Regions from separate parts of the Marinobacter sp. BSs20148 genome, predicted to be linked through region 1. Evidence: riboswitches for the same ligand, from Rfam matches in the RefSeq annotation. Region 1 holds a riboswitch; the other holds the start of a gene.

What was found. Region 1 has a riboswitch for thiamine pyrophosphate ahead of MRBBS_RS17830 (sodium:solute symporter family protein). Riboswitches for the same ligand answer to the same signal wherever they lie in the genome.
Positions count from the first base shown of each region.
Region 2: it holds a riboswitch for thiamine pyrophosphate, as region 1 does, so the genes downstream of both, thiB (thiamine ABC transporter substrate binding subunit) here and MRBBS_RS17830 (sodium:solute symporter family protein) in region 1, are expected to answer to the same signal.

Region 1 covers NC_018268.1:3,890,657-3,906,198, reverse strand. Annotated here, with positions in the region: gene MRBBS_RS17840 (SOUL family heme-binding protein) at 1-610, shown strand, start outside; gene MRBBS_RS17835 (TIGR03643 family protein) at 688-933, shown strand; gene MRBBS_RS17830 (sodium:solute symporter family protein) at 944-2,383, opposite strand; TPP riboswitch at 2,494-2,602, opposite strand; TPP riboswitch at 2,693-2,789, shown strand; gene MRBBS_RS17825 (3-oxoacyl-ACP reductase) at 2,837-3,610, shown strand; gene MRBBS_RS17820 (LLM class flavin-dependent oxidoreductase) at 3,610-4,926, shown strand; gene MRBBS_RS17815 (thiazole synthase) at 5,023-5,823, shown strand; gene MRBBS_RS17810 (mechanosensitive ion channel family protein) at 5,904-8,180, opposite strand; gene MRBBS_RS17805 (DUF1499 domain-containing protein) at 8,180-8,965, opposite strand; gene MRBBS_RS17800 (DctP family TRAP transporter solute-binding subunit) at 9,200-10,210, shown strand; gene MRBBS_RS17795 (TRAP transporter small permease) at 10,283-10,777, shown strand; gene MRBBS_RS17790 (TRAP transporter large permease) at 10,767-12,071, shown strand; gene MRBBS_RS17785 (thiol-disulfide oxidoreductase DCC family protein) at 12,164-12,541, opposite strand; gene MRBBS_RS17780 (cold-shock protein) at 12,738-12,944, opposite strand; gene MRBBS_RS17775 (DksA/TraR family C4-type zinc finger protein) at 13,281-13,547, shown strand; gene MRBBS_RS17770 (putative RNA methyltransferase) at 13,671-14,600, shown strand; gene ahpC (alkyl hydroperoxide reductase subunit C) at 14,780-15,343, shown strand.
Region 2 covers NC_018268.1:1,918,496-1,934,037, forward strand. Annotated here, with positions in the region: gene MRBBS_RS08680 (AzlC family ABC transporter permease) at 1-178, opposite strand, end outside; gene MRBBS_RS08685 (PHA/PHB synthase family protein) at 308-2,116, opposite strand; gene MRBBS_RS08690 (phasin family protein) at 2,194-2,475, opposite strand; gene MRBBS_RS08695 (hypothetical protein) at 2,696-2,956, shown strand; gene uvrY (UvrY/SirA/GacA family response regulator transcription factor) at 3,049-3,699, shown strand; gene uvrC (excinuclease ABC subunit UvrC) at 3,683-5,545, shown strand; gene pgsA (CDP-diacylglycerol--glycerol-3-phosphate 3-phosphatidyltransferase) at 5,553-6,101, shown strand; gene MRBBS_RS08715 (ABC-type transport auxiliary lipoprotein family protein) at 6,112-6,750, opposite strand; gene MRBBS_RS08720 (MlaD family protein) at 6,747-7,685, opposite strand; gene MRBBS_RS08725 (ABC transporter ATP-binding protein) at 7,685-8,527, opposite strand; gene MRBBS_RS08730 (MlaE family ABC transporter permease) at 8,528-9,676, opposite strand; gene MRBBS_RS08735 (ATP-binding cassette domain-containing protein) at 9,734-10,360, opposite strand; gene thiP (thiamine/thiamine pyrophosphate ABC transporter permease) at 10,353-12,032, opposite strand; gene thiB (thiamine ABC transporter substrate binding subunit) at 12,044-13,105, opposite strand; TPP riboswitch at 13,154-13,246, opposite strand; gene MRBBS_RS08750 (TetR/AcrR family transcriptional regulator) at 13,547-14,161, shown strand; gene yghU (glutathione-dependent disulfide-bond oxidoreductase) at 14,938-15,542, opposite strand, start outside.

The DNA.
Region 1 (15,542 bases):
GGTGATGATTGTGGCAATTCTCGGAGTTGGCAACGTTATGGCGACAGAAGAAGCCGAATACACCGTTGTACTCAAGGATCAGAGCTTTGAGGTGCGCGATTACGAGCCACACATCCTGGCCGAGACCATCGTAGACGGAAAGTTTTCTAACGCCGGTGACAAGGCCTTCGGCCGCTTATTCAAATACATCTCCGGTGACAATGCGTCCCAGCAGACAATTGAAATGACCTCACCGGTCGCGCAGGAAGCTGAAAGCGAAAAGATTGATATGACGTCGCCGGTCGGTCAGAAGCGGGAAAACGACAGCTGGGTCGTAAGCTTTATGATGCCCGCGTCTTATACAATGGAGACGCTGCCGCAGCCCAAAGACCCCAAAATAACGTTACGTCAGGTTCCCAGGCAGCGCATGGCTGTGGTGCGCTATTCAGGCACCTGGAGTGAAAAGGGTTACCAGAACCACAAGAATAAGCTAGACGCGTGGATCAATGAAAACGGCTTTCGCGCGATTGGCGAGCCGGTTTGGGCGCGCTACAATCCGCCCTTTATGCCCTGGTTTTTGCGCCGGAATGAAGTGTTGGTTCCTATCGTAATTCCGGTGGACATTGAGTGATGCTCTGCCAGCCTGCATCCAAAAGCCTTAGTAGCACGTAACGCTTTGAACAATTCTGTTCTGTTAGAGCAAAAGCCATGAGTCCATCCGACGAGTCCCGGGTTATTGAGATGGCCTGGGAAGACCGAACGCCTTTCGAAGCCATTCAGCAACTGTACGGCATGTCAGAACCCGAGGTTATCCGGTTTATGCGCAAGTCACTGAAGCCAGGTAGCTTCAGACTGTGGCGGGCGCGGGTGTCGGGCCGCTCAACAAAACACCTGAAGTTGAGAAGCCCGGACATAAGCCGGGGTTATTGCCCAACTCAGTACAAACAGCGCTAAACCCCTGGCATTACCCCTCCAGTTCTTTGACCCGCTGCGCCAGCACAGAGAAATTAAAGAGCTTGCCCTTTGGCAGTAGCAGCAACAATAACGACACCGCAATCGGTACAAAGGTTGCCAGCAGGAAAGATTCCAGCAAATAGGTGAGCGGCGCCCCCGGTGCGGGAAACAGCATCAACCCGGTAGCTAGGCCGGCAAACGTGCTAATCGCGGCGTTGTAGCTTTGGTAACGGGCGTTGTAGAAGCCGAAAAATACCGGGAAAGCGGCGGCGCAGCACAACAGGTCGGCCAGCAGAAACAGGTAAAGCACGCTGTAGCCTTGGGCCGCCACGAACAACACTGGTATCGACAACAACACAATCAGCCAACGCGATAGCGACAGCAGACTATGGTTGCCCAACTTGGGCAGCAGTCTGCGCAGGTCTATGACCATGATGCTGGTCAGCCCGCTGATGGTGGAGTCTGCGCTGCTCATAATCAGTGCCAGCCCGAAGGGTAGCAGGCCAATCGCAAACCACACGGGCACATCCGCCAGTAGCACGCTAAACAGCGCCACCGAGCCGTCCCCCGGCAAGCCCAAACCGACAAACGCCAGCCCGAATAAGCCCATGATGAAAATGATGGGGAAGCTCAGCAGACCGCTGATAATAAAACCGTTGCGGATAACCTTGTTATCGCGGGCGGCGAAAATGCGCTGCCAGGCGCCCTGATAAAATAATCCGGTCAGCACCACCGCCAGGAAAAAAGTCAGGCCGGATTTTAGGCCGTTGATGTCCAGCGGGTCCAGCAGATGCGGAGCTTTTTCCTGCAAGCCTTGCAGCGCCGGAGCCAAACCCCCGGTGGCCTGCCAGCCAAAACCAATCAATAGCGCCAGGAATGGCAAAATCACCAGCATTTGTACCCGGTCGGTAAAAATAGTGACCCGTAGGCCGCCGTACAGGGTGTACAGCAGGGTGGCGCCCATGACGATGCTGGCGGTTAGCCAAAGAGGAACTGGCGCCAACAAAGACACCATTTTGGCAATGGCCGTCAGGCCCGCTGTCAGGCTGATAAAGAGATAGAAAACCATGATCACCAGCACGAATCCGTACATAACACGGCCATAGCGGCCGAGCACAAATTCGGTGAGGGTGTGGCCTTCGGGCATCAGTGTGCGAATGCGTTTACCCAAGGGAATCATGATCAGCCGCGGCGCCAGGGCACCCAGCGCATAACCGGTAACGGCACCAATACCACCCCAGGTGGCGGCTTGCGCCGGGCCAAAAAGAATCCAGGTGCCCATGGTGGTCGCCAGCAGTGTCAGCAGGGTAGCGGAGCTGCTCTGGCTGTTGCGGGCCACCAGAAAATCGTCCAATTTGTCTTGCTTGTGGCGGGCGTAAATCAGGCCGGGTATGGCAAAAAGTGCAGCAAATAAAACAAGCCACACAAGGGCGGTAGAGGTGCTTAGCATTGGTAAAACTTCCTTGCCGTGGCAGACGGGAGTGTCATCGCCAAAGGTGGCGAACGACTGGGACAACCGGGACAAACCGCAGGGAAAGAAAGGAGCGCACAGGCAAGCGTAAAGCAGGCTTTATCCTTCCCTTCGCCGGCATTACCCGGATCAGGTTCGAAGGGTTACCGCACAAAGTGCGGAGTCTCAGCCATCGCAATGGCGCCCCCAGGAATGTCAGTAGAGTAGGAAGTCTGCTCGTACTTGTCAATTGCAGCTAGTTTGTGGCGGTTTGGCCTGCATATTCGCGCATTCGTTATGCTATGGTTTGGGCTCGACACGGGGTGTCCTGCTTTGCAGGGCTGAGAGCACACCCGTTGAACCTGATCCAGTTCACACTGGCGAAGGGATGTCAGAAGGTGCGCTGGTACCAAATCTGTCCATTCATACCTTCGCCTCAGCCATGAGGTGTCTATGCATAAATCCATCCGTCTTGATCAACAACTGGTTTTGATAACCGGTGCTGCCCGCGGTTTGGGGGAACATCTGGTGCGTGCGTTTTTGCGCGAAGGCGCCAGTGTGGTCATCAACTATCGCAACAGCGCCGAAGCGGCGCACAAACTGGCCGCCGAAGAACCGGTGCGTGCGCTTGCGGTGAAGGCTGATGTGACCGACCGCGCCGCTGTACAGGCGATGTTTGCCCAGGCGCGGCAGCATTTCGGGTTTCCGGTGACCACGGTCATCAATAATGCCTTACCGGATTTCTCATTCAACGGCGATGCTCGCCCGAACGCGGAGCAGCTGACCTGGGAGAATCTGAACCAGCAGTTTGCCGGCGTGGTGGGCGGTGCGCTGAACACCACTCAGGCGGCACTGGCTGGTATGCGTGAAGTGGGTTTTGGTCGCATTGTGAATGTGGGAACCAACCTGTTCCAGAACCCGGTGGTGCCGTACCACGATTACACTGCGGGTAAAGCGGCTTTGCTGTCACTTACCCGTACCTTGTCTCAGGATCTGGGCCCAGACAACATCACCGTCAATATGGTGTCGGGTGGCCTGCTGCGCACCACGGACGCATCGGCTGCTACGCCCGAGGCGGTGTTTGATTTCATCGCAGCCAGCACACCGTTGCGGCGGGTGACTACGCCGGCAGAGTTTGCCGATGCCACTTTATTTTTTGCGTCACCCTGGTCGCGCTCGGTCACCGGGCAGAACCTGGTGGTAGACGGTGGGTTGGTGAAAAACTGATGACGGCTCCAGATGCACATCAACGGATGATGCACATAAATCTTTTTTTGATGGGCTGCGGCCATCATCGGGCAGCCTGGCGCCACCCGCAGTCGGCGGTGGAGCAGTTGGGAGACATTCGCTATTACGAGCGCTTGGCGCAAACCGCCGAACGCGGGAAACTAGACGCCGTATTTTTCGCCGACAGCAATTCGGCGGGCAATGTGTCAGATGGCAGCTGGTTTTACCTGGAACCGCTAACGGCCATGGCAGTCATGAGTCGGGCGACAGAAAAGATCGGGTTTATCAGCACCGTATCCAGCACGTTTTACACACCGTTTCATGCTGCGCGTCTTGTCGCGTCGCTGGATCATATCTCTGGCGGCCGCATTGGTTGGAATGTAGTTACTTCGATGTTTGATGTAGAAGCCCGCAACCACGGTTATGAAGCTATGCCCGGCCACGCCGAGCGTTACCGCCGCGCCGACGAGTTTGTGCAGGCGGTATTGGGATTGTGGGACTCCTGGGCCGATGACGCTTTGCGGTTTGATCGCCAGGGCCATTACGCCGATCCCGCCAAGGTGCGTCCGATAAACCACCAGGGTGAGTTTTTTCGGGTAGACGGACCGTTGAACGTACCGCGCCCGGTACAGGGGCATCCGGTGCTGTTTCAGGCCGGCGCGTCAGAGCCTGGGCGGGAGCTGGCGGCCAGATGCGCCGAGGCGATTTATGCAGTTGCCTATGATTTACCAGCGGCGCAAAACTATTACCGCGATATCAAACAGCGGGTAAAAGCCGCTGGCCGCGAGGTTTACGTGCCGATTCTGCCTGGCTTGGTCACTTATGTGGCACCCACCGAGGCGGAAGCAAAAGCCAAGCAGCGTGAGCTTGATGAGTTGTTACCTGTCGATGCGTCTTTGCGTCAGCTGGCCATGTTTATCGGCCAGGACTGTTCGAGCTGGGATTTGGACGCACCCGTGCCAACACTTCCGCCATTGGAGGAGTTTAGCGGGCCACAGGGTCGTTACAGCACCATTTTACGCATTATCGAAACGGAACAGCCGACTCTGCGCCAGCTGTTGGGCCGGCTGGCGGCGGGGGGTGGCCACTGCACTATGGTTGGCACGCCACGGCAGATTGCGGACAAGATGGAGCACTGGTTCCGCAACGAGGGCGCCGACGGGTTTAACTTGATGCCGCCATCGCTGCCCGGTGGCATCGAAGACTTTATCGAGCAGGTGGTGCCGGTGCTGCAAGGTCGCGGGCTGTTTCGTACTGAATATCAGGGCAGCACTTTGCGCGAACATTTAGGGTTGGCCAGGCCTGATCATCGCTGAAACGCTATTTTTACTGCCCAATATCAAATCACGGTACAAACACTTGCAACAGTCTCCGCTTGTGCAAGTCGGTACCCACACAAACAGGAACACAATATGACAGAACAAACCTTGGACAAACCATTGGTGATCGCAGGGCGGCAGTTCACATCGCGCCTTATGGTAGGCACTGGCCGCTACAAAGACTACGATGAAACCGCGCGGGCACTTTACGAAAGCGGTGCCGAGGTCGTAACGTTTGCCGTGCGCCGCACCAGCATTGGTCAGAACCCCGACGAACCCAACCTGCTGGATTTTCTGCCACCAAACCGCTACACGCTGCTGCCTAATACCGCCGGCTGTTACGATGCCCGTTCTGCGGTGCGTACCTGTAAGCTGGCCCGCGAGCTGCTGGATGGCCACAATCTGGTCAAGCTGGAAGTGCTGGGCGATGACGCCACTCTTTATCCGAATGTGGTGGAAACTCTAAAAGCGGCCGAAGTGCTAATTCGTGATGGCTTTGACGTGATGGTGTACACCAGCGACGACCCCATTGTTGCGCTGGAGCTGGAGAAGATCGGCTGCTGCGCGATAATGCCCCTGGGCTCGTTGATTGGCTCTGGCCTTGGTATTCAAAACCCCCACAACATTCGTCTGATTGTCGAGCGCGCGAGCGTGCCCGTGTTGGTGGATGCCGGTATTGGTGCCGCTCACGAGGCTGCTATGGCGATGGAACTGGGGTGTGATGCAGTATTGTTGAACTCGGCCATTGCTCATTCGCCAAACCCTATTGCCATGGCCCGTGCCATGCGACTGGCGGTGCAAGCCGGGCGTGAAGCATTTCTTGCCGGACGCATGCCCCGCCGCCAACTGGCAGATCCGTCATCACCGCTGGTCGGGCGCATCGCCGGCGCCTAACACCTCGATTTTAAGATGCAGCGTTGACTGTTGCCAGGCTTTGTTTTGTTCGCAGAGTCTGGTTTTTAATGTCTGCTGGGTTAATTCTGATTTTCCATATTGACTGCTTTACCTCCGCGACCCGGCGCACGAGCGCCGCCTTCGGCCTCCATTTGTACGCTTATGCGCGGTGCAGCCACGTCCAGATACAGGTCTTCCATACGTCGTTTTAGCAATAGATTGAAGGCTCGTGACACATCCCACTGGTACTCTGGTTTGGTGCGCATACGCATGCGCAAAACCGGACAACCGTCTTCAAACGCGTGAATACCCTGCATTTCAAGGGGCGACCAGATCAGCCAGCGCATGGCGGGATCCGCACGCAGTTCTTCTGCGGTGTCAGTCATCAGTTTGATGGCGTCATCAATAGGCAGGTCCGGCGGTACCCGGATCTTTATCAGCGCAATGCCAAACTGCCGTGACATATTGTGAATCGAGCTGATTTTGCTGAAGGTAATGTGGTGTACCACCGCTTCCAGGTCCCGCAGCCTCACGGTGCGTAGATTGAAGCCTTCTACCGTGCCCATAAAACCGTTGATTTCTACGAAGTCGCCCACCGACATTGAATCTTCCACCACAATAAACAGCCCGGTGATTAAATCCTGTACCAGCGTCTGGGCACCAAAACCGACCGCCAGACCGATAATACCGGCACCGGCCAGCAGCGGCGTAACGTCTACCCCGACAATGGAAAGGCTGACGAGAAAGGCCACCACAACAATGATGATCAAAATGGTGGTGCGGAGAATGGGAACGATGGTTTGGGCGCGCGCTGCCCTAAGGCGTTTTTTGCGGTCGCCACGGCGTACAGCACGCTCCAGAAGCTCATCGGCAAAGGTCCAGGTTAAGCTGGCGACCAGCCCCGTAACCGTCAGCGCAAACAGGCTGTCTGCCAGGCCAGCACTGAGGGATGGCTTGTCGGCCAGCCCTAGCAGGGACAGATCCCATACTTGCAGTGCTATTTCAAAGAATGCCAGCCATAACGCAATTTGTAATAGGCGATAGCCGAATTTCACCAGGCGCCGGCTGAAGGTGCTCAGGGACTTGTGGCGGGAGCTGCTTTTCTGAATGCCGACAACGCCCTGCGCTGCCAAGGTGACAATCAATACCAGTGAAACAATAAGCGCCTTGCCCAGGGCCGCATCGCCTGAACCGCCTTTGGCAAAAACAGCCACCATAGAGGCGCCAATCGCCAGCAACAACGGAATATGCCAGAGCCGTGCCAGCAGGCCGACGAGTTCCCGCCATACGCCTTGATTCTTGCGCTGGTTATAAGGCTGGTTGCGTATCAGATGGGTGATCGGGCGGCGGTTGCGGATAATCACGAAGATTGCCAGCAGGGCACCAAACATGCTGAACACCAGTGCCAGAGTAGAGGCCAGATCGGCGCCGAGCTGCGACACCAGCTCTGCCGATCCGAGAGCGTCTTCCAAAGCGAACATGGCACCGATAATGAACAGTGGAAACAGCGTACGCTTATGTAAAATAGCAACAGCGGCGGTTCGGTGGCCGCTGGAAAAAACCGAAATCATGACATCGAATAATGATGTCAAAAGGCGGCCGCACAGGCTGATATAAGCCAGCACAAGAACGGTGCTTTGCGCGGTGTCTGAAATGGCCAGCATGCGCAGACCCAGCAGCAGGAACAGGCCAACCAGTGTCAGAATCCAGGGGATTATCCGGCGTGCAAAATGCGCCATCAGCATCCACGGCTTAGCGCGCCGGGGCATTTCCAGCGGCCAGTCGCGGCGAATAAACAGCACTCGGGCCAGGCGCGACAGGCTGTACAAAAGCGCCGCCCCCAGTGCCAGCCCGATGGCGGTTTCTGCCACCACCTTGAATGAGGCAGCGGCTATAAGTCCCTTGCTGGCGCTCAGCGCGTTATCAAAATTGACTTTCCAGCGCCCCAGTGACTCACCAGCAGCACCGCCAGAGCGTGTAAGATCATCAAAAAATTCCGCCAGCGCCCCCAGCAGGCCCTGCTGAGTGGGCGAGTTTCGCTGATCTTCAATGGCTTGCGCCTGCAGGCCCTGTTGCAGAGTTCGCAGCTGTTTGATCAGGTCTTCGCGGCTGCTGTCGTCTTGCAGGGCCTGAATGGTAATTTCAAGTGACTGGCTCAATTCTTCTGCAGAAGCCGTTTTTTTCTGTTCTTCCTGGCTCGATCCGGGCAGCCCCGGAATTGCTGGCAGCGACAACCCCTGGGCCTGGGTTGCGGTGGCCGCAAGGCACAGCAGCGCAACACCTATAACAAGCGCAAAAAATGGTGCCGTGAACAAACGGGAACCCATGGGTTGGCCTTTTATGTGCGGTAGTATCATCAGCGTACCGCGCGTTGTAGATCTTCCAGGAAATCCTGTATTCGTTCGGCATTCGTGCCCAAATCGCTTTTACCCAGGCGTGAGGCGGAGCGCATGTCTACACGCACGCCGTCGCTGGTGTCGGTCAGGCGAATCACCACATCGTCTTTAAAACCGAACCAGCGGGTAGAGGCTGTCGCTTCAAGAGTGATGGCTGTTGCTTCAAGGGTTGTTGGGCTAGCCTCGGCCAGTTGCCAGTCGCGGGCAGCAATCAGATCCCGTACCGCTGTTTGCACTCGCGCCATGGGTACCGCCAGTGTGACGGGCTGCAACATGGGGTAAGAAGCCCGTTGTTGGCGCGCGGTCTCAATGCCGGGATAATCCACAGCGTTGGGCGCAGCTTCACGGGCGTTGGCCAGGGCCACGAACGCCGGAGGATTGTCCATGTCAGTGGTAATGTCGTGAATAGGCGGTACCGTTTGTGCCCGCTGCTGCATTTGTACCGGCATCGCAATCATCGTAACTGCCACCACGGCGACCACTGCTCCGGTCAAAGCCGCACCCCAGCGCTTGCACAGACCGGCAACCAAGAGGCTCACTATGCCCAGTATGGCGGCTACCGCAGCCAGCTGCGCGCCCATTCGCAGCCAGCTAAAGGCATCGCCCAGGGCAATCCATTCCATGCGAAATGCTGTCCCGGACGTCGTCATTAGCGCACCGGCGGCAATTAGTGCGGTGACTGCCAGCCAGGCGCACAGTACAGGCCACTTGCCACCGCGACGATGGGGTTGTGAAAGCGATGACATAGCAATTACTCCTGGTTGTGTTGAGCTACGTTTAATAAGAGCAGCATTGGGTTGGTTCTGCTTACAAGCATAGTGTGCAATGAGGTGAAGTCTCAAGGCGACATAGACGTAACCGCTGGCACGCAGCAGTTTTTTTTGCGTCGCGCCGAGCGACCCTCCTATAATCGCGGGTCTGCCGCCTGCTACGCTTCTCTCCGGCGGCCAGCTTCACGTCAAACAATAAGGAAAAAGAACATGCTGAAACGTTGCACGTTAATTGCCGCCGCCGCAGGCGCGCTTTTGTTTGGGTCTATTGCCCATGCTCAATACAAAGACGAGTACACCGTATCTACCGTGTTGCCATCGGCCTTTCCCTGGGGTCAGGCGGCCGACAAATGGGTAGAGCTGGTGAACGAGCGCTCGGAAGGGCGTATCAACATGAAAATTTACAGCAACTCCCAGCTGGTGTCTGGTGACCAGACTAAAGAATTTTCTGCCATGCGCTCCGGACTGATTGATATGGCGGTGGGCTCTACCATCAACTGGTCACCCCAGGTGCCGGAACTGAATCTGTTCTCGCTGCCGTTTCTGATGCCGGATTACTCCGCCATTGATGCGATTACCCAGGGCGAGGTCGGCGAGGCCGTTTTTGCCGCCATCCAGAAACGTGGTGTAACGCCCTTGGCCTGGGGCGAAAACGGTTTTCGTGAACTGTCTAACTCCAAGCGCGCGATCAGCGAGCCGGCAGACGTTGAGGGCTTGAAAATCCGCGTGGTAGGTTCGCCATTGTTTCAGGATACCTTTAATGCTCTGGGCGCCAACCCCACTCAGATGAGCTGGGCCGATGCCAAGCCGGCGCTGACCACTGGTGCCGTGGACGGCCAGGAAAACCCGCTGTCGGTGTTTGATGTGGCACGTATTGATCAGGTAGGGCAGGAGCACCTGACCCTGTGGCACTACATGGCAGACCCGCTGGTATTTGCTGTTAACAATCGGATTTGGGCGACATTCAGCGCCGACGATCAGGACTTGTTAAAGCAGGCTGCAATAGACGCCGGCCAATGGGAAATTGAAAAGTCTCGCAGTGAGCTGGACTCCACCTTGGCCGCTATCAAAGAGCGTGGCGTAACCGTCACCGAACTGACGCCGACCCAGCGCGATGCGTTCATCAACGCTACCCAGTCGGTCTATCAGGACTGGTCACCGCGGATTGGTGAAGACCTGGTCAAGAAGGCCCAGCAAGCCGTCGCTGACCGCCAGCAATAAGCGTTCTGGCCCGAGTTTTGCGCCGAGAACATTACTCTGGCGTAAAGCCGGGCTGACCAACCCGGAGTTTTCATGTCTACCCGCCCCCCTAAGTGCTGGCCCGAAGCCTGGCTCGCGTCTGTTGCCTTGATTGCGATCTGTTTGATCAGCCTGGGTAACGTAATTGTGCGCTATACCACCAATGCGTCTTTTGCCTTTACTGAAGAGTTCTCGGTGTTTTTTCTCGTTCTGGTGACTTTTGCGGGCGCTGCGGTAGCGGCGCGCAACAACCAGCACATCCGTATTGAGCTGATCGAACATCACTTGCCGGCGCCTTTAAGAACAGCCGTGTACATAGTGCAATGGGCAATGGGCGTGACAGTGTTTGCCATTACCGCTTGGTACGGCAGTGTGTTTGCTTGGCAGGAGTACCAGTGGGAATCGCTGTCACCCGGGCTGGGTTTGCCCAACTGGATTTACGTGATTTGGCTGCCGCTCATGGCGTTGGCCATTATTGTACGCATGACTCAGAGTTTGATAGATCGACTGCGCGGTAAAGCCGATCCGGAGATTATTCATGAGTCCTGATCTGTTAATGATCGCCAGTTTTATGGTGGCGCTGCTGCTGGGTGTACCCGTGGCCATGGCCTTGGGGCTGGGCGGCGCAGTAGGTATTGTGGCCGGGCTGTCGCCAGACATGCTGGCCACCTTTGGCACCAACACCTACAACAGCGTGGCGAAGTACCCGCTGATTGCCATACCGCTTTTCATACTAACCGGTTTGATTTTCGAACGTGCTGGTGTAGCCGCCAGTCTGGTGCGCTTTGCCCAAGCTATTATTGGCCCGCGCCACGGTGGCCTGACCGTTGTTGCCGTGCTGGTATGCCTGATTATGGGCGGCATGAGTGGCTCCGGCCCAGCCGATGCGGCCGCCGTGGCCATGGTGATGCTGCCCAGCATGCGCAAGGCAGGTTATCCGCAGCCGTTTTCTGCCACGCTGATTGCGGCATCGTCGTCTACCGCCATTCTGATTCCACCGTCCATCGCATTGATTCTGTATTCCATTGTGGTGCCGGGGGTAGATTTGCGCGCGCTGTTTGCCGCCGGTGTGTTCCCTGGTATTCTGGCGGGGCTTTCGCTGCTGATACCGGCGCTGTATTTTTCTCGAAAATATCGCTGGGAAGATCCGAAAACCTCGGAGCGTCCACCTTTTTGGCCCAGCTTTAAAGCGGCCTTGCCGGCTTTGTTCGCGCCGGTGATTATTTTGGGTGGCCTGCGTTCCGGCTTGTTCACACCCACCGAAGCCGCGGTGGTGGCGGTTACCTACGGGGTGATTGTGGGCTGCCTGATCTATCGCAATCTGAGCCTGCGTGGGCTTTACGATCTGGTGACCGATGCTGCGGTTACCTCCGGCGTGGTTATGCTGATTATCGCTTTGGCGGGTATTTTTGCCTGGGCTGGCACCACTTTGGGCACCTTTCAGCATCTGGCGGACGCGTTATTGTCGCTGTCGGACAACGGCTGGGTGCTGCTGGGGCTGGTGATGCTGCTGGTGTTGCTGGCGGGTATGTTGCTGGATGCGGTATCCATTTACCTGATTTTGATTCCCATCGTATTGCCGCTCATGAACCACTTTGGCTGGAACCCGGTGTGGTTCGGTATTCTGCTGGCCATGAACATTGCTATTGGTCAGTTTACTCCGCCGGTTGCAGTGAATTTGATGGTTACCACCCGTATTGCCAATATCCGCCTGGAGCACACCCTGGGTTGGGCCTTGGTGTTCGTTGTCGCTATGGGCGTAAGCCTGTTGCTGGTCGCACTGGTGCCGGGTATTGCGCTGTGGCTGCCCGACAAGCTTGGCTTTGTGGTTGGGCCTTGGTAATGACAGGGCCATAGTTTGAGGGCCATAGTCTAAAGGGCCCTTAGTTAAGTAATCGGCAGGTTGGCTGTTGCGTAAGGTACGATGCTTAAAAGCTAGCGCGGTGGCAACTGACAACCCTGCTTGCAGCGCGAACGAAAGCGCAAGCGGGCGAAGACCAGATAGGCTCGGTTCACCAGACCAACCAGGTGCAGTTTCTTCAATATTGTCGCCAAATGACGGTAGCCCGGCAGTTCCTGCCACACCACCACAAACGCGTGAGCACCGGACTGCAGGGTGCCTGCGCTGTCTACTGCGTGAATAACTTTCATCGCGTCTGTGTGGCTAAGCTGATATTGGGCCAAGGTCGTGTCGCTGGCGAATATATCCTGCCAGTCGATGCGTGATTGCTTGTCGACCTTGCGGTAGTGGTCAATCTCGCGGCGGCACAACGGGCATTCGCCATCGTAGAATAAAATCGGTTTTGCGGGCATAGCGTGGCCTTGTGGTCAGTCTGTTCGAGTCGTACGTTAACGAAGTTGCGTTACTGAGGTTACGTTGGCGGGGGCGAAGCGTATTCATTGGCGGGGTAGGAAAGGCATGTATAAAAAAAGCAGACAGCAAAAAGGCAGCCGAAGCTGCCTTTTTTGATTATTGGCTGTTATTCACAGCACAATTATCTGTTCTAGCTTAGACAGCTACAACGTTCTCTGCCTGAGGACCTTTCTGGCCCTGAGTAACAGTGAACTCAACCTGTTGGCCTTCAGCCAAGGTCTTGAATCCGCCACCTTGAATAGAGCTGTAGTGAACAAATACGTCGGGGCCGCCTTCACGAGTGATAAAGCCAAAACCTTTTGCTTCATTGAAGAACTTAACGGTACCGGTAACTGTAGACATAATAATAATCCTGAATTCTTTAAGTAATGTGCTGTCAGTCGTCCTTTGTGACGACGGATCAGCGGTATGCGGGAAACAAAAAATGAGGCGTGATCAAAAACAGGACGATGCGTTACTTAGTACGTTCTATTGATGAAGTGCTTTGCTAAATCTTTCCGACGGGATGCACTCTACACGTAAACGAGAACATTGCAAAGCCTTTGTGTGGTTTTTTGTAACCTGTAGGTACAGCAACGGATAAGCCACGTGTTGAAATGGTGAAAACGCGGCAGCACGTCAATAAAGCAACAACCAAGCTATAGTTGTAACAACGTAGGTGCCAAAGGAGTAGGGATTATGGCCGGAGGGTGGGCACGGGATGGCGCCGTGCAAGATCAGATCGACGCCAGCGTTGAAGATGCGGTTAACAAAGCCAGAAGCAGCCTGGGCAAGGGCGATAGCCTGACCCATTGTGAAGAATGCGGCCGGGAAATACCTGAGGCCCGGCGGGCTGCGGTGCCGGGTGTGCGTCTGTGTATAAAGTGCCAGACCGAGCTGGAAAAGCAGCAGGGCAAAAGTGGCGGCGTTAACAGGCGCGCCAGTAAAGACAGCCAGCTGCGCTGAGCCTCGGGTATGAGGCCATTTAATAAAGGTGCTACGAGAATGCTATCTTAGCGCTGAGAAAACGCCCAGCAACGCCGTGACCAAGGCGTTCCCCGCACATTTTGCCAGCGATACCCTGTGATTATGACCATAACGCCATTTAACCATCTTGTTTGCCCGTTAGACGGACAATCCCTGCTGATGCAGCAAAACAGTTGGCGCTGCGCCAACGGACACAGTTTCGATAACGCCCGCCAGGGCTATGTACACTTACTGCCGGTGCAGAACAAGCGGTCACTGGCCCCTGGTGACAGTAAGGAAATGGTGGCGGCGCGCCAGCGCTTTTTAAGTGCCGGGCACTATCAGCCGATAGCCGCTGCGGTTGTGCAATCGGTCGCGGAAGCATTGAACGCTGCGGGCGCGGGTGCTGAGCACCCGCCAGGCACAAAAGAGTCTTTCGCCTGTTTGGATGCGGGTTGCGGCGAAGGCTATTATTTGCGCCAGCTTGATGCGTGCTTGTCGGCTCAGAAACACGAACAGCAGTTGTCGCTGGTAGGCTTGGATATTTCAAAACCGGCGGTTCTGGCATCGGCAAAACAGTCAAAAACAACGCGATGGCTGGTCGCCAGCAACGCCAATATACCGCTGGCTGACGGGTCTTTGGGCTGCATTTTGAGCCTGTTCGGGTTTCCGGTGTATCCGGAGTTCCGGCGGGTGCTGCGCCCTGGCGGCCGGGTAATGGTTGTCGACGCGGGGCCGGATCATTTGCGCGAATTGCGAGAAGTCATTTACCCGGTACTCAAGCCCGATGTCGACAAACCCAACGCCAGCGAAGCGCCTCCCGGCTTTCAGACAATAGGGCGGCAGACGATTAATTTCAGCCTTGCATTGGTCGGCGAAGGCGCCATTGCCGACCTGTTGGCCATGACCCCGCACCTTTATCGCGCCAAAGCCGAGGGCCTGGCCCGCGCCGCTGCGCTTGGCGAATTGGACGTAACAGTGGATGTACGGCTGACGGTGCTGGAAGCCAAACCGGGTGACGGCGCCAGCGCTCCAAGCGCTGCCGTGAAATAGCACGGGTTGGCATTCATACATTCGTATTACCCGCTGCTGCTTCTCGGAGGTGTAACGGGAGTATAAGTAATAGCTTCAAGCTATCTCTTGTTTGGGCATTATCAATTTTTGTTAAGCGCGCAGCATCCCTACAATAGGAGTCAGTTACTAATCATTTGGCAAGCAAAGGGCAATATCTTATGGGTATCATTAACTCAGAAATTAAACCGTTTAACGCAACCGCTTTCAAAAGAGGCGAGTTCGTTGAGATTTCTGAAACAGACGTAAAAGGCAAGTGGTCTATATTTTTCTTCTACCCGGCTGATTTTACTTTCGTATGCCCCACCGAGCTGGGCGACGTAGCTGACAAGTATGAAGAACTGCAAAAGATGGGCGTTGAAGTGTTCTCTGTATCCACAGACACCCATTTCACTCACAAAGCCTGGCACGACAGCTCTGAAACCATCAACAAGATTCAGTACTACATGGTTGGTGATCAGTCCGGCAACATCACTAACAACTTTGGTGTGATGCGTGAAGGCCAAGGCCTGGCAGACCGTGCTACTTTCCTGATTGATCCAGATGGCGTCATCCAAGCCGTTGAGCTCACCGCGGAAGGCGTTGGTCGTGATGCGTCCGAGCTGATGCGTCGGGTTAAGGCTGCTCAGTACGTGCGCAAACATCCGGGCGAAGTTTGCCCCGCCAAGTGGCAGGAAGGCGAAGCGACACTGTCTCCTTCACTGGATCTGGTTGGTAAGATCTAAGACTCCTTTTAACAGGGAATCAAACAGTACAGGCCTGTGTTACGGGCTTGCTACTATCAAAAAACCCCGGAAATCCGGGGTTTTTTGCGTTCAGGGCAAGGCGGATTACAAACTGCGTGCAGGGGCTTGAGGCTTCTTTGGTTAGCGTCCGTTGTCCATGCTTACGGGTCCCCAGGACGATGAAATCCATAACAACCCG
Region 2 (15,542 bases), 2.0 Mb from region 1:
CGGCCAGCAAACTGACAGCCAGTATCTGACCGGCACCGGCGTACACCAGCACCCCCATCAGTGGGGCTATCCACCAGGGGTAATCAAGCTGTGTGGCAAACAGCACGCCAAACGCCATGCCCAGCGGCAAATAGCCGAACAGGATTGGCAAGGTGAGTCGAAAAGCAGAGGGAGTCATTAGCATCCAAACTATTTTCAGAGGCGGCAATGATAATCAATTTAAAGCGCAGATTGAAGAACCAAAAAAACCGCGACAAAGACATAAGCTTCGCCGCGGTTTTTGGTTGGACCATTTTACACTCTGATATCAGCTTTTCGCTGCATCCGCTGCGCGGACTTTGACGTAGCTGCCAGGAGCATCTTCCAATGCCTTCAGCTTGCCTTCGCCCGGGACGCGGGCAGGAACCTGGTCGCCTTGATACTGCGCCAGCCACTCAACCCAGTGCGGCCACCATGAGCCAGGGTGCTGCTCGGCTTCTGCCAACCAATCGTCCGGATTTTCTGGCAATGTATCTACATTATTAGTCCAAAAACCGTACTTTTCTTTGTACGGCGGGTTAATAATGCCGGCAATGTGGCCGGAGCCACCCAGTAAGAACTTCACTTTTCCGCCGTGAGCCTGAGCGCCGGTGTAGCAGGATTTCCACTTGGCAATGTGATCCTGGCGTGCGGCTATGAACATAGACGGCACGTCAATCTCCTGCAGATTATTGGTCTCACCACAGAATGTCAGCGAATCCGGTTGCACCAGACGGTTGTTCAGGTACATCTCCCGCAGGTACGGGCCGTGCAGCGCCGCGGGCAGGTTGGTGCCATCGGTGTTCCAGTACAGGAGGTCAAAGGCCGCAGGCTTTTCACCTTTCAGGTAGTTCTTGGTCCAGAAAGACCAGAACAACTCGTTTTCACGCAGCAGGTTGAAGGTGAAGGCCATGGCGCGCCCGTCCAAGTAACCTTTTTTGTTCATCATCTTCTCGATGCCCGCAAGCGAACGATCGTTGATGTATATGCTAATGCCGCCTGGATCAGTGAAGTCCAGAAGCGTAGTGAAGTAGGTGACACTGACGGTTGGTTTGCGGCCTTTTTTCTTCAACCACGAAAGGGTTGATGCCACCAAGGTGCCACCGATGCAGTAGCCAATCAGATTAATTTTCGCTTCGCCGGTCGCTTTAGTGACGTTGTCCATCGCCGCTACCACGCCTTTCTGCATGTAATCGTCCCACACCAAGTCTCTTTGGCTGGGCCCCGGGTTGAGCCAGGAAACAATAAATACCGTTTGACCCTGATTAACCAGCCACTGAATAAACGAGTTGCGGGCGGTCAGATCCAGAATGTAGAATTTATTGATCCAGGGCGGAACGATCAACATCGGGCGCTTTGCTACGGTTTCCGTGGTCGGAGCGTACTGAATCAGCTGGATCAGCTCGTTCTGGAACACAACTTTGCCCGGCGTTGTTGCCAGGTTGCTACCGACCTCAAACGCAGAGCGGTCGGTCATGCCAACGTTAAAGAGCTTTGGGTTCTGGCGATAGTCGTCAATAAATTGCTTGCCACCCGTCAGCAGGTTCTTGCCTTTGCTTTCCCATGTAATGCGCAGGGCTTCCGGGTTGGTGACCAAAAAGTTAGCAGGGGACAGTGCACTGGTAACCTGGCGTGCGTAAAAAAGCATTTGGTCGCGGGTGTCTTTGGGCAGGTTGTCCATACCCTCTAACCAATCTTGAAATGCTTGAGAGTTGATCAGATAAGCCTGTAACAGCAAATCAAAGGGCAAGTGCTTGGACCAGTCTTCAGCTTGAAAACGACGGTCGTCTGCTTCCGGGCTAGCGACTGAATCCTGATCTTTACCCATTGCGCGGCTAAACGTGTAGGAGCCTAGCGCCAGATATTTGCGCAGCAAGTCACTTTCTGCCGAAATCGTACGCAACGGATTTTTAGCAACATCGGCGGCCATGGCCTTATAAATATCCGACATTTCCCCCATCATTGACAAGGTGGTTGGGCTGATCAAGCCTTTATCGCCTAACATTTTTGCCAATCGCTCTTGCCCACGACGTACATTAGTGTCGACAACACCGGCCACTAATTTTTTGGTTTTACTCAGCTTTTCCATTCCCAACATGCAGAACTCCTCAAGCGAAACAAGAGCATTCGGTTAGGCATCGAAGCCTGATCGACCGCAAAATTTTAGTTTTCAGACTAGGCGCAACTAATTTTATTGCACGCTTCGCTGGAGTAATCCTGCCATGCCTTCATGTCGGCAGTAAACTGATCGTTCAACGCTTTCAGAGTTTCGCTCTGTTCAGAAGAGAGACTCTTCAGGCCATCCAGGTCACGAACTTCAGAGGCTTTTTTGGCTTGGCCCAGTGCCATTTCGGAGTAACGTTGAAATGCATTCATTTGCATCTCAGCGGCTTTTCCCAGCTGTTCCAACAAGATTTCGTTCAGCCGGCTCGCTTTTTTGAACATATCGTTAGACATATCTAAAAATCCTTTATGGTTGGAATCATTAAAGAAACACACTTTGCATTACCGTATAATGATTTTACGCAAAAAGTGAGTGCTGGAAATTCATCCTTTTATTCTTTTCCTTAGTATACAGGCAACTAATTCGTTGGGCGTTACAACAATGTATGGTTTTTTCGAGTGAATGCCAATTAGACCGTCAATATTTATGATTTAACGACTGAGGTTTTAAGTAATGAACGAGTCACTTACTTCGGTATCTGAACAGGACCCGCGAGAAGAATTGTTTATTGTACCGGCCGATTTGCTGGCCGACGATCAGATACTGGGTCTTGTTGAAGAATACTGCACCCGTTATCACGGCCTGAACGATCAGGAAAATCCTCTGGTGGAAACCAGCAGGGTTAAGGCTGCGGTTGACAAGGGAGAGTTGGTGGTGTGGTTCGATCCAGTCACCAACACCGCCAGTTTGGACAGGCCGCAGGCCCAGCTCTGACGGTATTTTGTCATGGTGTGTCGCCTATCGTGATTCGGCGTTAACCGTTATAATTGTGGCATAAATGTTATTGGCTTTGTGTGAGGTGCATGTTGATCAGAGTGTTACTGGTAGACGACCATGACCTGGTTAGATCCGGGATTTCACGCATGCTGTCTGACAACCCGGACATCGAGGTAATTGGCGAGGCTAAAAATGGTGAAGATGCCATTGAACAGGTACGCCGCAACCCGCCCGATGTGGTGTTGATGGACATCTGCATGCCAGGTATTGGTGGCCTTGAAGCAACCCGTAAAATTTTGCGATTGAATGACGCCGTGCGGGTAGTCGTGGTAACCGGTTGTGCCGATAGCCCCTATCCGGTAAGGGTTATGCAGGCAGGTGCTTCAGGCTATATTACCAAGGGTGCCGATATTCGCGAGATTATTCGTGCTGTGCGTAAAGCTCACGCCGGACAACGCTACATCAGCCCGGAAATTGCCCAGCAAATGGCGTTAGGGCAGGGCAATGAAGATCACCCGGAACTGACGTTGTTCCAACGTCTTTCCGAGCGTGAGCGTGAAATAGCGTTGATGGTGGTTAATTGCAGAAAGGTTCAGGACATATCTGACGCACTCTGCTTGAGCCCGAAAACTGTCAATACCTACCGCTACCGTGTGTTTGAAAAACTCGGAATTTCCAGTGATGTTGAGCTGGCCCTCATGGTCGTTCGCCTCGGGTTTCACGATGCCAGTAACGTCTGATGCGGCCGCCCCTCCGGCGGCGACCTTTGACAGCCGGCACTTCCTTAAACAGCTTACTGAAAGGCCGGGCGTATACCGGATGTACGACGCCGCCAGCAAGGTGCTGTATGTGGGTAAAGCGCGCAACCTGAAAAACCGGGTTAGCAGCTACTTTCGTAACACCGGCCTGGCGCCGAAAACCCAGGCCCTGGTGGCAAAAATCTGTTCTATTGAAGTCACCATAACCGGCAGCGAAACCGAAGCTTTACTGCTTGAACAGAATTTGATCAAGTCGTTGCGGCCGCCTTACAACATACTGCTGCGCGATGATAAATCCTACCCCTACATATATGTATCCGCGCACCAGGATTATCCCTCACTGACCTTTCGCCGGGGGCGTACAAAAAAAGGTGGCGGCACCTGGTTCGGGCCTTTCCCCAGCTCGGGTGCGGTTAAAGAAAGCCTTAATGTGTTGCAAAAAGTTTTCCGTATAAGATCATGTAATGAAAGCTATTTTAGGAACAGAAACAGACCTTGTTTGCAGTATCAGATCAATCGCTGCACCGCGCCCTGTGTGGGCTATATCTCCCCAGAGGACTACCAGCAGGATATACGCCGTGCGGCAATGTTTCTTGAAGGCAAGAACCCGGTGGTGATTGAAGATCTGATGCAGGCTATGGAAGCAGCCGCGGCAGAGCTGAATTTTGAAAAGGCCGCTGCCTACCGCGATCAGATGAACCATCTGAGACATGTGCAGGAGCAGCAGTCTGTTGATGGTGAAGGCGGCGATGCCGATGTGATCGCCATAACCCAAGACGCCGGCATAGTGTGTGTGGTTGTCGTCATCGTGCGCGGTGGCAGAGTGCTGGGTACCAAAGACTACTTTCCGCGATTTCTCATTGAGCAGTCTGACGGTGAATTGCTGGCGGCGTTTTTGGGCCAGTATTATTTTGCTGGAGACACTCGCCGCGAGATTCCCCAAGATATTTTGGTGAGCTCTGAACCCGAGGGCATGGCGCTATTAGCGGAAGCTTTGTCAGAGGCAGCCAAGCGAGACACCCGCATTCGTGTTAATGTGCGCGGCGAGCGTAGGCGTTGGATTGAGCTGGCGCAAACCAACGCCCGCCAGACGTTGCTGACGCACATGGCCAGCAAGGAAACCGTGTACCGCCGCTTATTGGCGCTAAAAGACCTGTTGGACCTGGCTGAAACGCCAGCGCGCATGGAGTGTTTTGATGTCAGCCACAGCCATGGCGAAAATACCGTGGCTTCTTGTGTGGTGTTTGATGAAAACGGTCCATTGAAAAGCGATTACCGGCTCTACAATATTGAAGGTATCACCGGCGGTGATGACTACGCAGCCATGCGCCAAGTTCTGACCCGTCGCTACAAGCGATTGGTAGCCGGAGAAGGCAAACGGCCCTCATTGGTATTTATTGATGGTGGTATGGGCCAGCTTAATATTGCCCGTGAAGTCTTTGAATCGTTAGAACTTACGGACATTCCGCTTATTGGCGTTGCAAAAGGTGCTGCCCGGCGGGTGGGAATGGAGCAGCTGATCGATGCGGTTACCGGACGGGTGTTTCGGGTACCAGCAGATTCACCTGGGCTGCACCTGATTCAGCATATCCGTGATGAATCACACCGCTTTGCGATTACCGGTCATCGCGCTCGCCGTGATAAAAAGCGCCGTCAATCCACCCTTGAGGGTATCGAAGGGGTAGGTCCAAAGCGCCGGCGCGATTTGATACGTTACTTTGGCGGCATACAAGAGCTGCTTAAAGCCGGCATTGACGAAATGATCAAGATTCCTGGCATCAGCAAGACTCTGGCTGAAACCATTTACGCAGCATTGCACGACGAATAGGCAACGAATGAACATACCGAATATTCTCACTCTTTCCCGCATCGTGATGATTCCGGTGTTTGTGTTTATCTTTTACATGCCGGTGCAATGGAGCTACCTGGTCAGCGCGACTATTTTCACACTGGCTGCGGTGACTGATTGGCTGGACGGCTATCTGGCGCGCAAGCTGAATCAGAGCACGCCTTTCGGGGCGTTTCTGGACCCAGTCGCTGACAAACTTATGGTGGCTGTGGCTCTGGCGGTGCTGATTGAAGAGCATGCGGCGTTGATTCTGACGTTGCCGGCAACCGTCATTATTGGTCGCGAGATTGTGATTTCCGCACTGCGTGAGTGGATGGCAGAAATTGGCAGCCGCGCCAGCGTAGCGGTGTCTTATATTGGTAAAATTAAGACTGTTGCCCAAATGGCGGCTATTATCGGGCTGCTGGCTTTTCCACCTGGTGTGGTTCAGGCCGACATCGCTATCGCTTTACTGTATCTCGCTGCCGGGTTGACCTTGTGGTCTATGGGATTATATTTGCAGGCAGCCTGGCCGGACCTGTTTCCGCGAAAGTAAGCGTTTAAGATCACTGGTCTTCCGCTTTTGAGTCGGCCGATAGCCCCTCGCAGGCGCTCGCCCAGAGCGCAAGCTGACTCATCAGGCGTTGGCCGGCGACATCAAATGCAATAATGATGTCGTCCAAACGATTACTGGCGGCGCTTGTTTTAATATCGAAAATTTGTGAACACGCCGTTCTGCGACTTCGATTTACCATGATTTCGCTGTATAGCTGAATGACTACATCGCTGTGATTAGCGCCGGGTTGGCTTTGAAAAGCCAGCAACTCGGTGACCATGGTCAGATCGGCTTCGGCCGGGCTGGCGTCCGTAATTACCCGCTTAAAACCCTGACTTTTGCGCAATGCCGCCGTCATCGTATCGCGCATCACAACGGGCGCTGTGTCGCGCCAACGCACGCCACCGTATATGCGGAATTCTGTAGCCTCGGGTTTTGCCAGAATACGAGTGCTGTTGATGGGCTCTGATGCCACCGGTGTATCTACACGAAGACTGTACGGCTGCTGGTCACCAGCGCGGCTCATGGTTAAAGGCGCGGGCGCGAAATCCATTACCCGTGGTGTTTCAGGAACCGGAAAAATGGTGCAACCGGTCATCACCAGTGCGCAGAGGGTACCCGGTACAAAATTCTTCGAGTAGCGAATCATTGTGGCAATTCCTTGATAGTGTCTACGCCCCAGAGTGTCCCTGCCGGGTTTTCATCCAGCCGGCGGGTAAAACGGTTCAGGTTATTAAGTGTGTTATGCAATTGCCGCAGAACCGGTGCCAGCTCGCCCATGCCCTGCAGCCCTGCATCGAGTGCGCCGGCGTTGTCGGAGGTGAGGGTATCCAGCCGCTGCATGACGGCGTCAAAATTACCCAGGGCACGGTCCATCGAGCGCAGCGCCGAGCGGCCCTCGTTACGCAACAGCGCATCGGCGGTGCCGGACACGTCGGCTATTTGGGCGGCGGCCTGGCTGGCATTTGCGCTGGCCTGATTCAGATTTGCAAACAGCTCGTCCAGAGCGGCACTCTTGCGCACCAGCGTTTCACTGGCCTCACGGGTATTGCTCAAAATGGCAGACACCTGTTCGATATTGTCATTAGAAAATAACTGGTTGGCGTTACTAAGCAGTTGGTCGGCTTTGTCCATCAGTATCTGACTGTTGTCCAGCAGGCCGCTGAGCCCGGAGCGCTGGGCGTGAATAATCGGGGGGTTCTCACGGCTACCTATTAATAACGGGCTGTTCTGGCTGCCGCCGCTGAACTCGATGCTCATACTGCCGGTGATGTTCGCCAGTACCAGGCTGGCCCGGGTGTTTTCATGCATCGGAATGGTCTCATCGACGCGCACCAGCACTCGAACTTCCCCAGGATTTTCTAGCACCAAACGCAAAGAGACGACGTCGCCGACATTGACGCCGTTGTAAAGAACCGGATTGCCTTCAGAAAGGCCACCGACTGTGTAATCAAACGCTACCTCATACCAGGCCCATTCCCGCTCATTACTGGTTTTGCCAAGCCACAAAGCGAACACTAGAGCGGCGGCCGCCGTAATAATCGTAAACATCCCAATCAGGAAGTGATGGGCTCTGGGTTCCATTATGATGACTCCTGCTGGGAATGGGGTGCTTGCGATGCTTGGTTAGTTTGAACTGCGTAGCTGGCGGCCCGGCCCCGTGGCCCAAGGAAATACTCCTGAATCCACGGGTCGGGATTTTCGACAACTTTCTGCAAACGATCGGCTACCAGAACTTTTTTCTGCGACAGTACCGCCACCCGGTCACAACTGTTGTAGAGCGTATCCAGATCATGGGTCACCAGAAACACGGTTAAACCCAGTGCATCACGCAGGGTAACAATCAGTTGATCAAAGGCGCCTGCGCCGATTGGGTCTAGCCCGGCGGTGGGCTCGTCCAGAAACAGGACTTCCGGATCCAGAGCCAGCGCTCTTGCCAGTGCTGCGCGCTTGATCATGCCGCCGGATAACTCCGACGGATACTGGGTAGCCGCTTTTACCGATAAACCGGTCAGTGCCAGTTTCATGCGTGCAAGATGTTCGGCTTCGTGTCGCGGCAGTTTGCGATGCTCGATCAGCGGCAGGGCAATGTTTTCCTGAAGATTAAGCGAGGTAAACAGCGCGCCTTTCTGAAACAGTACGCCAAAGCGCTGTTCAGTAAGCGAGCGTTGACGAGCAGGTAGTGCGAGCAAATCTTTGCCAAATACCCGAATGTCGCCGCCTGACGGCTTGACTAAACCAACGATGCTGCGCAGCAAAACCGACTTGCCGGTACCAGATCCGCCGACCACTCCCAGAATTTCACCGCGAAACAGGTCCAAATCAAGTTGTTGGTGAACAACGTGACTGCCAAAGCGGTTTTCCAAGTTTCGCACCTGAATAATCGACGTTTGGGATCGGTTTTCTCCATCCGTTTTTTGTGTCATTTACCAGCCCATCTCCATAAAAAACAGCGCCGCGATGGAGTCGAACAGAATAACCATAAAAATCGACTGCACTACGCTGGATGTGGTGTGTACGCCTACTGACTGGGCGCTGCCGCTGACTTTGAAACCCTCAAGGCAAGCCACGGCTGCAATTAGAAAAGCGAATATGGGTGCCTTCGACAAACCCACCAAAAAGTGCTTCAACGCGACATCCTGAGACACAATCGATATGAATTGTGTCGGAGTGATGTCCAGCGTCATCGCACACACCAGGGCGCCACCCACCATGCCAGATATCATCCCTACAAATGTCAGCAACGGCAGGCTGACCATCATTGCAAGCACCCTCGGCAACACCAGCATTTCGATGGGGCTGAGGCCCAGCGTGCGCAGCGCGTCCAATTCCTCATTTACTTTCATAGCGCCGATCTGGGCGGTGAAAGAACTGGCTGTGCGGCCAGCCAACAGGATAGCCGCCAATAAAACGCCAAACTCCCGCAGGAATGAAAAAGCCACCAAGTTAACGGTGTAAATGGTGGCGCCAAAATCTGCCAATACGGTGGCCCCGAGGAAAGCGATAACAGCACCTACCAGAAAGGTGAGCAGGGCTACAATGGGTACCGCATTCAGCCCGGTGTCTTGAACTGCAGCAACAAAAGCCGTCATGCGCCAGCGCCGTGGGTGCAGTGTTGTCCACGCCAGGGCCGCAATAATCTGGCCAATAAAGCCAACAAGGGTAACAACGAGCTGGTACAACTCAGTTACCCAGGCGCCGACATCGCGTACCAAACCAGACAGCGTAAAGCCGGGTGGGGCTGGCAGTGGCTGTTGATCGGCCATGGCGGTTGCGACTGCACTTAAAAGCGCGGCGGTTTCACGACTAACCGCTTGCGGGTTATCCGCTAGCCACTGCTCCAGGTTATGGGGCCCGACAAGTTCAGCCAGCAGTGCCGCACCGGCGGTGTCTATACGCCCCAACGTTTGCAGGTTAAGTGTTCGATAGCGGTCGGAGTCTTGGCCAGCTGCGGTAACGGATGAGTAGAGGGCGTGGTAGTAGGGCAGGGTCCAGTCGCCACAGGCGCTTATTTGGTCGCCGTCAATCAGCAGCTCGCCAGAGGCGCTCTGACCAGGTTGTGAGTAATCCGACATGTCAGCACGGGTCACGTTGTTACCAAACTCCCAGGATAATAACTAATGGATAGCAGCTTAAAGACTCCACACATTATCCGCCAGTACCTGGCGGTCACCAGCATCGTGGCTGGCCAATATCATCGCCACACCGTCGCGTTTTTGTTCCAGCAACAGGCCGTGCAAAATATGACGAGCGTCTGAATCGAGCCCTGTCAGGGGTTCGTCCAATAGTAACAGGGGCTGGCCGCGAAGCAGTGCTCGCAGCAAGGCCACCCGCTGACGCTGACCGCCGGACAGTTGCGCCGGGCGGCGCTTGCCCATGCCGGCCAGGCCCACGCGCTCCAGAGCAGCAGCAATTTTTATCTTTTGTGCGCCCGACAGCTTTAATCCCGGATGAAGGCCAAGACCAATGTTATCTGCAACGTTCAGGTGCTCAAACAGATTGTGCTCCTGAAACACGCTGGTGATCGGGCGCTCCCAAGGTGGCAATGGCGTCAATTCCTGCTGACGCCAGCGAATAGAGCCGCCACTTGCTTGCAGAAACCCGGCGAGCAGATTGAGCAGGGTGGATTTGCCAGAACCACTGACGCCATGAATAGCAAGGCATTCGCCGGGTGCCAGCGTAAAATCAAACTGCCACTTCGGCCCATGTTGGTCGGGTGAAGTCGGGTAGTGAAAACCTAAACCGGAAACATCAAGCATGGTGAATGTCCATAACGGATACGTTCTGCGGTCGGGCGAATGGGCGTAAGCGGGCGGCGCGGGTAAGAACATGAGCCAGGCTGAATATCATCAACAACAGTAGAATAAGCCAAAGCCCGGTGGCCGCTGCTGCAACCAGGTGATAGCTGCCGAGCTGCTGGTACAGCAGCACCGGAAGTGTGGGTGCACCAGGTGAACCAAACAGTGCAATCACCCCAAAATCTCCCAGAGAAAGGCCAACTCCGTAGGCCAGCGCCAACGCTAACGGCCGCTTGAGCCGCGGCCAGTGCAACCAGCGCCAGCGATACCAACCCAGAATACCCAGTTGGTCAGCCAGCTGTCGGCTTGGCTGGTCCAGGCTTGCCAGCGGCCCACGAACCAGCTGAAGAATGAAGGGCAGCGCCATCATGGCGTTAATCAGCGCTACCAGAAGCATTCCTTGGCCGGCTGCGCCCAGGCTAGGGCGAAACAGCAGAAACAGACCGGTTCCCAATACCAGCGGTGGCACTATCAACGGCAAGTAGCCGGCGCTGTGAGTGACCATTTTTGCCTTGGGGAATTGCCCGGCTGCAACAATGGCCAGAGTGGCGATGACCGCTAACAGGCCAGCGGGCAGGGCAATCGCCAGGCTTTTCACGGTGGCACGGAACAGCGGTGTTTGTGGGTCAAGCATGGGCAGCGTGGCCAGCCCTGGATAGCCGCGGGTGACAATGGCCAGCAGTGGCAGCAGAAGGAAAATGGCGAAGGCCAGTACCAGTGCGCCATCGCAAAATCGTGCTAGTCCGCGATTATCGCGCCGCGGCGGCGGTTGGCTGAAGCGTCGTTCCGATAACACTCTGGTGGGCTCACCCAGGCGCATAACCAGCCACCACAGGCCCCCACAAATACTCAGCTGCACCAGCGCAAGCAAGGCAGCGCGGCCAAAATCGAATTCAAAGCGCAGGGCCTGGTAAATAGCCACTTCCAATGTGGTTGCATTTGGTCCGCCGCCCAGAGTCATTACGATGGCAAAACTGGTAAAACACAGGGTAAACACCAGCGCCAGCAATCCGGGCAACACCGGTTTCATGGCCGGCCAGTCCAGAACCCGCCACACTACAAAACCGCGCAGCCCCATCTGGCTAGCCAGGCGCTTTTGGCTCTGCGGCGTGGCCTCCAGCGCTTGCAGTAGAATGCGTGCAATCAGCGGGGCGTTAAAAAATACATGGGCCAGTACAATGCCGTTCAAACCGTACAGATTCCACTGCAGCGCCGGTATAAAGTCACTCACAACCCCGGTCAACCAACCCTGGCGGCCGTAAACGTTGACCAGACCAGAAACCACAACAATGGAAGGCATTACCAGGCTGAGCTCCATCAGCCGGAGTAGAAGGCCGCGGCCGGGAAACTGCGGTTGCCGCGCCAGCGCCCGGGCAACGGGAATGGCAAGCAGCGTGCTGATAAGCACAGACAGCAGCGCCTGCCAAATGGTAAAAACAACCACGTTGCGCAGATAACGGCTGTGCCAGAGCTCTTCCGGGTTCAGCGCCGGTGCCTGCCACAGTAGGGCGACCACGCCTGTGGCCGTCAGTGTGATAATAGTTAGAACAATCAGCAGACCAGGTGCCAACTGCAAGCCGGGGTGGCTCAGCGGCGCGCGATGGGCGTTACAAAAGCTCAGCGGATTTTGCATTAGCCAGTCCGCTAGCGCGTCATGGCTTCCAGCCACTCATCGACCCATTCGCGCCGGTGCTGTGCCACTTCGGCCGGATCAAAAAACAGGGTGCGGGACGGTTGTATCAGGCGGTTAAAAACATCGGGCAGTTCGGCGCCCAAATCAATGGCCGGGTACATGACGTTCTTCAGCGGAATATGGCGCTGAAAGTCGGCGCTTAGCATGAAATCCAAAAATTCTCTTGCCAGCGCTTGATGTGGCGAACTGGCAACCACCGCCGCCACTTCCACTTGCAGGTAGTGACCTTCACTGAATTCTGCTGCCTGGTAGCGTTCGGTCTTTTCGATGGCCATGTGGTAGGCCGGTGAGGTGCTGTAAGACAGAATCATTGGCGCTTCACCGTTCATAAACAATGAAAAATAGCCGTCACTCCAGCTTTTTGTGGTGGTTAGGATTTTTTTCTGCAGCTGCTCCCACTTGGCCCCGGCATCGTCGCCGTAAACGTGGCGCATCCAAAGCAAAAGGCCTAGGCCGGGGGTGCTGGTGCGCGGGTCTTGAATGATGATCTTCAGATCGTCTGGTGCTGCAATCAGCTCAGCCAGGCTTTTTGGCGGGTTGGCCAACTGCTCGGTGTCGTAAACAAACGCGAAGTGGCCCCAGTCGTAGGGTACGAACACTGGGTCTTGCCAGAGGATGGGTAAATCGAGAGCGTCCAGATTTACATTGTGCGGCGCCAATAGCCCAGTGGAGCGAGCCAGTTCCATGGTGCCGGTGTCCAGGCCCAACACCAGGTCGGCTGAGCTGCTGGCGCCTTCTAACCTCAGTCGCTGCAAAATGTCTCCGCCGCTGTCGAGCACCACATAATTAAGTTGGCAGTCACAGCGCTGTTCAAACGCCGTTTTTACCGCCGGCCCTGGCCCCCATTCCGCTGCGAACGAGGGGTGAGTGTATACCGTCAAGTTGGGGTTTTCGGTCGCGCTGGATAAATTGGTAAAAATGAGAATAAAGAGCCCTAAAACGGTCCGAGTTTTAGCAAGGAGTAGGGCAGTGTGACTATTTTGAGCAATGCGTTGTAGCAGCGAATACGCCATGGTGGTTAAACCTCAAAACTCGGTTTTAGGGCACCACACGCGGTTTTCGGCCGATTAAAGCTCAATTCCTTCGCCAGCATTATCTGGGGCAGGTTCCGCGGGTATGGTCTCAGCCTGTTGGAGGCACCCCGTTGAGAAAGACGAGTATAACAGGCTAAGTCTCATAAGGACGATACCGGAATCCAAAAACTATACCAACATGCAATGGCATGTTAATACTTTACAGCTGCATCGGAGACCGTCTCAAATTCGGTGGCACACTAACTTTTAGCGACAATGCTTAAAAACTTCCACTGTGCAAACGCCTACAACTGATGCTGCGTGCTATTGCGAATTTAATGGGATGCAGCTGTACTTGAGTGATTGTTCAATATAGAGTTGAGCGATTACTCAAAATATTTACTGGCGCCCTATGTTTGCCTCAAAAATCTGGAATTAACCATGGCTCGTGCGACGATTCACAACCGCCAAGACTCTCTAGAACGGGCTCTTCAGCTGTTCTGGCAAAAGGGCTTTCATGCCACCTCGTTGAAGGACCTGGAGAAAGCGCTCGACATGCGGCCGGGTAGTATCTATGCCACCTTTGGCAGCAAGGATGGGCTGTTTCAGGAGTCTCTGGAACGCTATGCTCGCTTGGGGCTGGCCGAGTTCGAACGCACCTTACACGCTTACCCATCACCATTAGCGGGGCTTGCCGCTTATTTGCGCGGGCTAGGTGGCCTTCGCGATCGGGAATTACCAAGTCGAGCCTGCATGCTGGTCAAAAGCCTGTTGGAGCTGGGCGAGCGAGAGCAGGCAGCCTGGCGCAAAACCGAAGGTCTGTTAGCAGGTATGGAAGAACGCTTTATTGACCGTTTCGATATGGCCCAGCAGATCGGGGAACTGGACGCCCGGCTCGACCCCGTTCGCCTTGGACGGCGCTTGCAGGCAGAAGTAATGGGGTTACGCGCTTTTGCCCATCGTGACGTTGACAGTGCGGCCGTTCATGCTCTTGCTGAGGATATGGCACTGTCCCTGGAAGCACTGCGTAATGACGGTGTTACAGATAAACGCTAATATTTGGAGCGAAAGATAACCTTCAGAATACCAGTGGCTTTGTTATTAATAATATATACAAGATGTTGCAATAAAATTATGAAGCGACCAATGCCAGGTTGGATGAGATGTTGCTGGCGTTGTCCACTGGTGTCGCCACGGGCGTCAGCTGAGATCAAGCGTGCTTATGACTTGGCAGTGGAGTCTCTATCACTCGATCTGCAGGAAATAGACTTAGGGTTTTCGGTGTCAAACGGCGCATTGGAATTCTAGGAAGGCAGCGATGCTCTTACAATTGAAGAGCGCACGGTTTTTAAAGAGGCGTTCTCGGTAGCAGATGTCGAATATCAGGCCAACCAAGTGGCTTCCACGATGATGCGGGCGCTGGAGCTGAATCGAGGGCCTGCCGGCGTGAGTAACGGTGTCGGTAGATTCGACGTATCCAATGGGAGTTTTGGGGATATTGTTAATCTTCGTTTCTACTTGCAATTGTATGAGCCAGGAGGAATCTACGACAGGAAACCGATAAATCCCACTGATTACAACAGCCAATTCTCCTTTGGCGGGCGGGCTTTAATGGATCAGATCAGCGTTAACTCAGCCGTTGGATATTCCAGGCCTGCGGATTTTGGACTGATCACGCTGTAACAGGAGACAAAGCTCAAGCACTGCTTGGGCCTTCGGTACTTACTGAGTGGTCTGATCGCAGATGTGCCCCAAGGTCACGGCTGGAACGTTCGCACCTCCGACATCGACAGTGTCAGTGTCAGTGTCAGAGCATGTGCTGAATGGGCAGTTCAAACTGTTGAAGATGCCAGTTTATCTTGGGTTTTCAAATCAAAATCCGAGGCATCATGCCGCTCGTGCAGTTGCTCTGAAGGCTCACCCCAAGTCCGGTTCACTTTGCGGCCGCGTTTGACAGCGGGGCGCTCAAAGATCTCTTGTGCCCAGCGGCGCAGGTTCTTGTAGCTTTCGACCTGCAGGAATTCACCCGCACCGTAGGCCTCTCCCAGCGCCAGGTTGCCATACCATGGCCAAGTGGCTATGTCGGCAATGGAATACTCGTTGCCGCCGAGAAAATGGTGCTCGGCTAGTTCCCGATCAAGCACGTCCAGTTGGCGTTTCACTTCCATCGTGAAGCGATTGATCGGGTATTCAAACTTCTCGGGAGCATAGGCGTAAAAGTGCCCGAATCCGCCGCCCAGATAAGGCGCTGAACCTTGTAGCCAGAACAGCCAGTTCAGTACTTCGGTGCGTGCAGCCGTGTCCTTTGGAAGAAAGTGTCCGAACGTCTCAGCCAGATAAAAAAGGATGGCACCGCTTTCAAAAACTCGACTGCCACTTCCCGTATCAAATAGAGCCGGGATTTTCGAGTTTGGATTTACGTCGACAAAGCCGGATG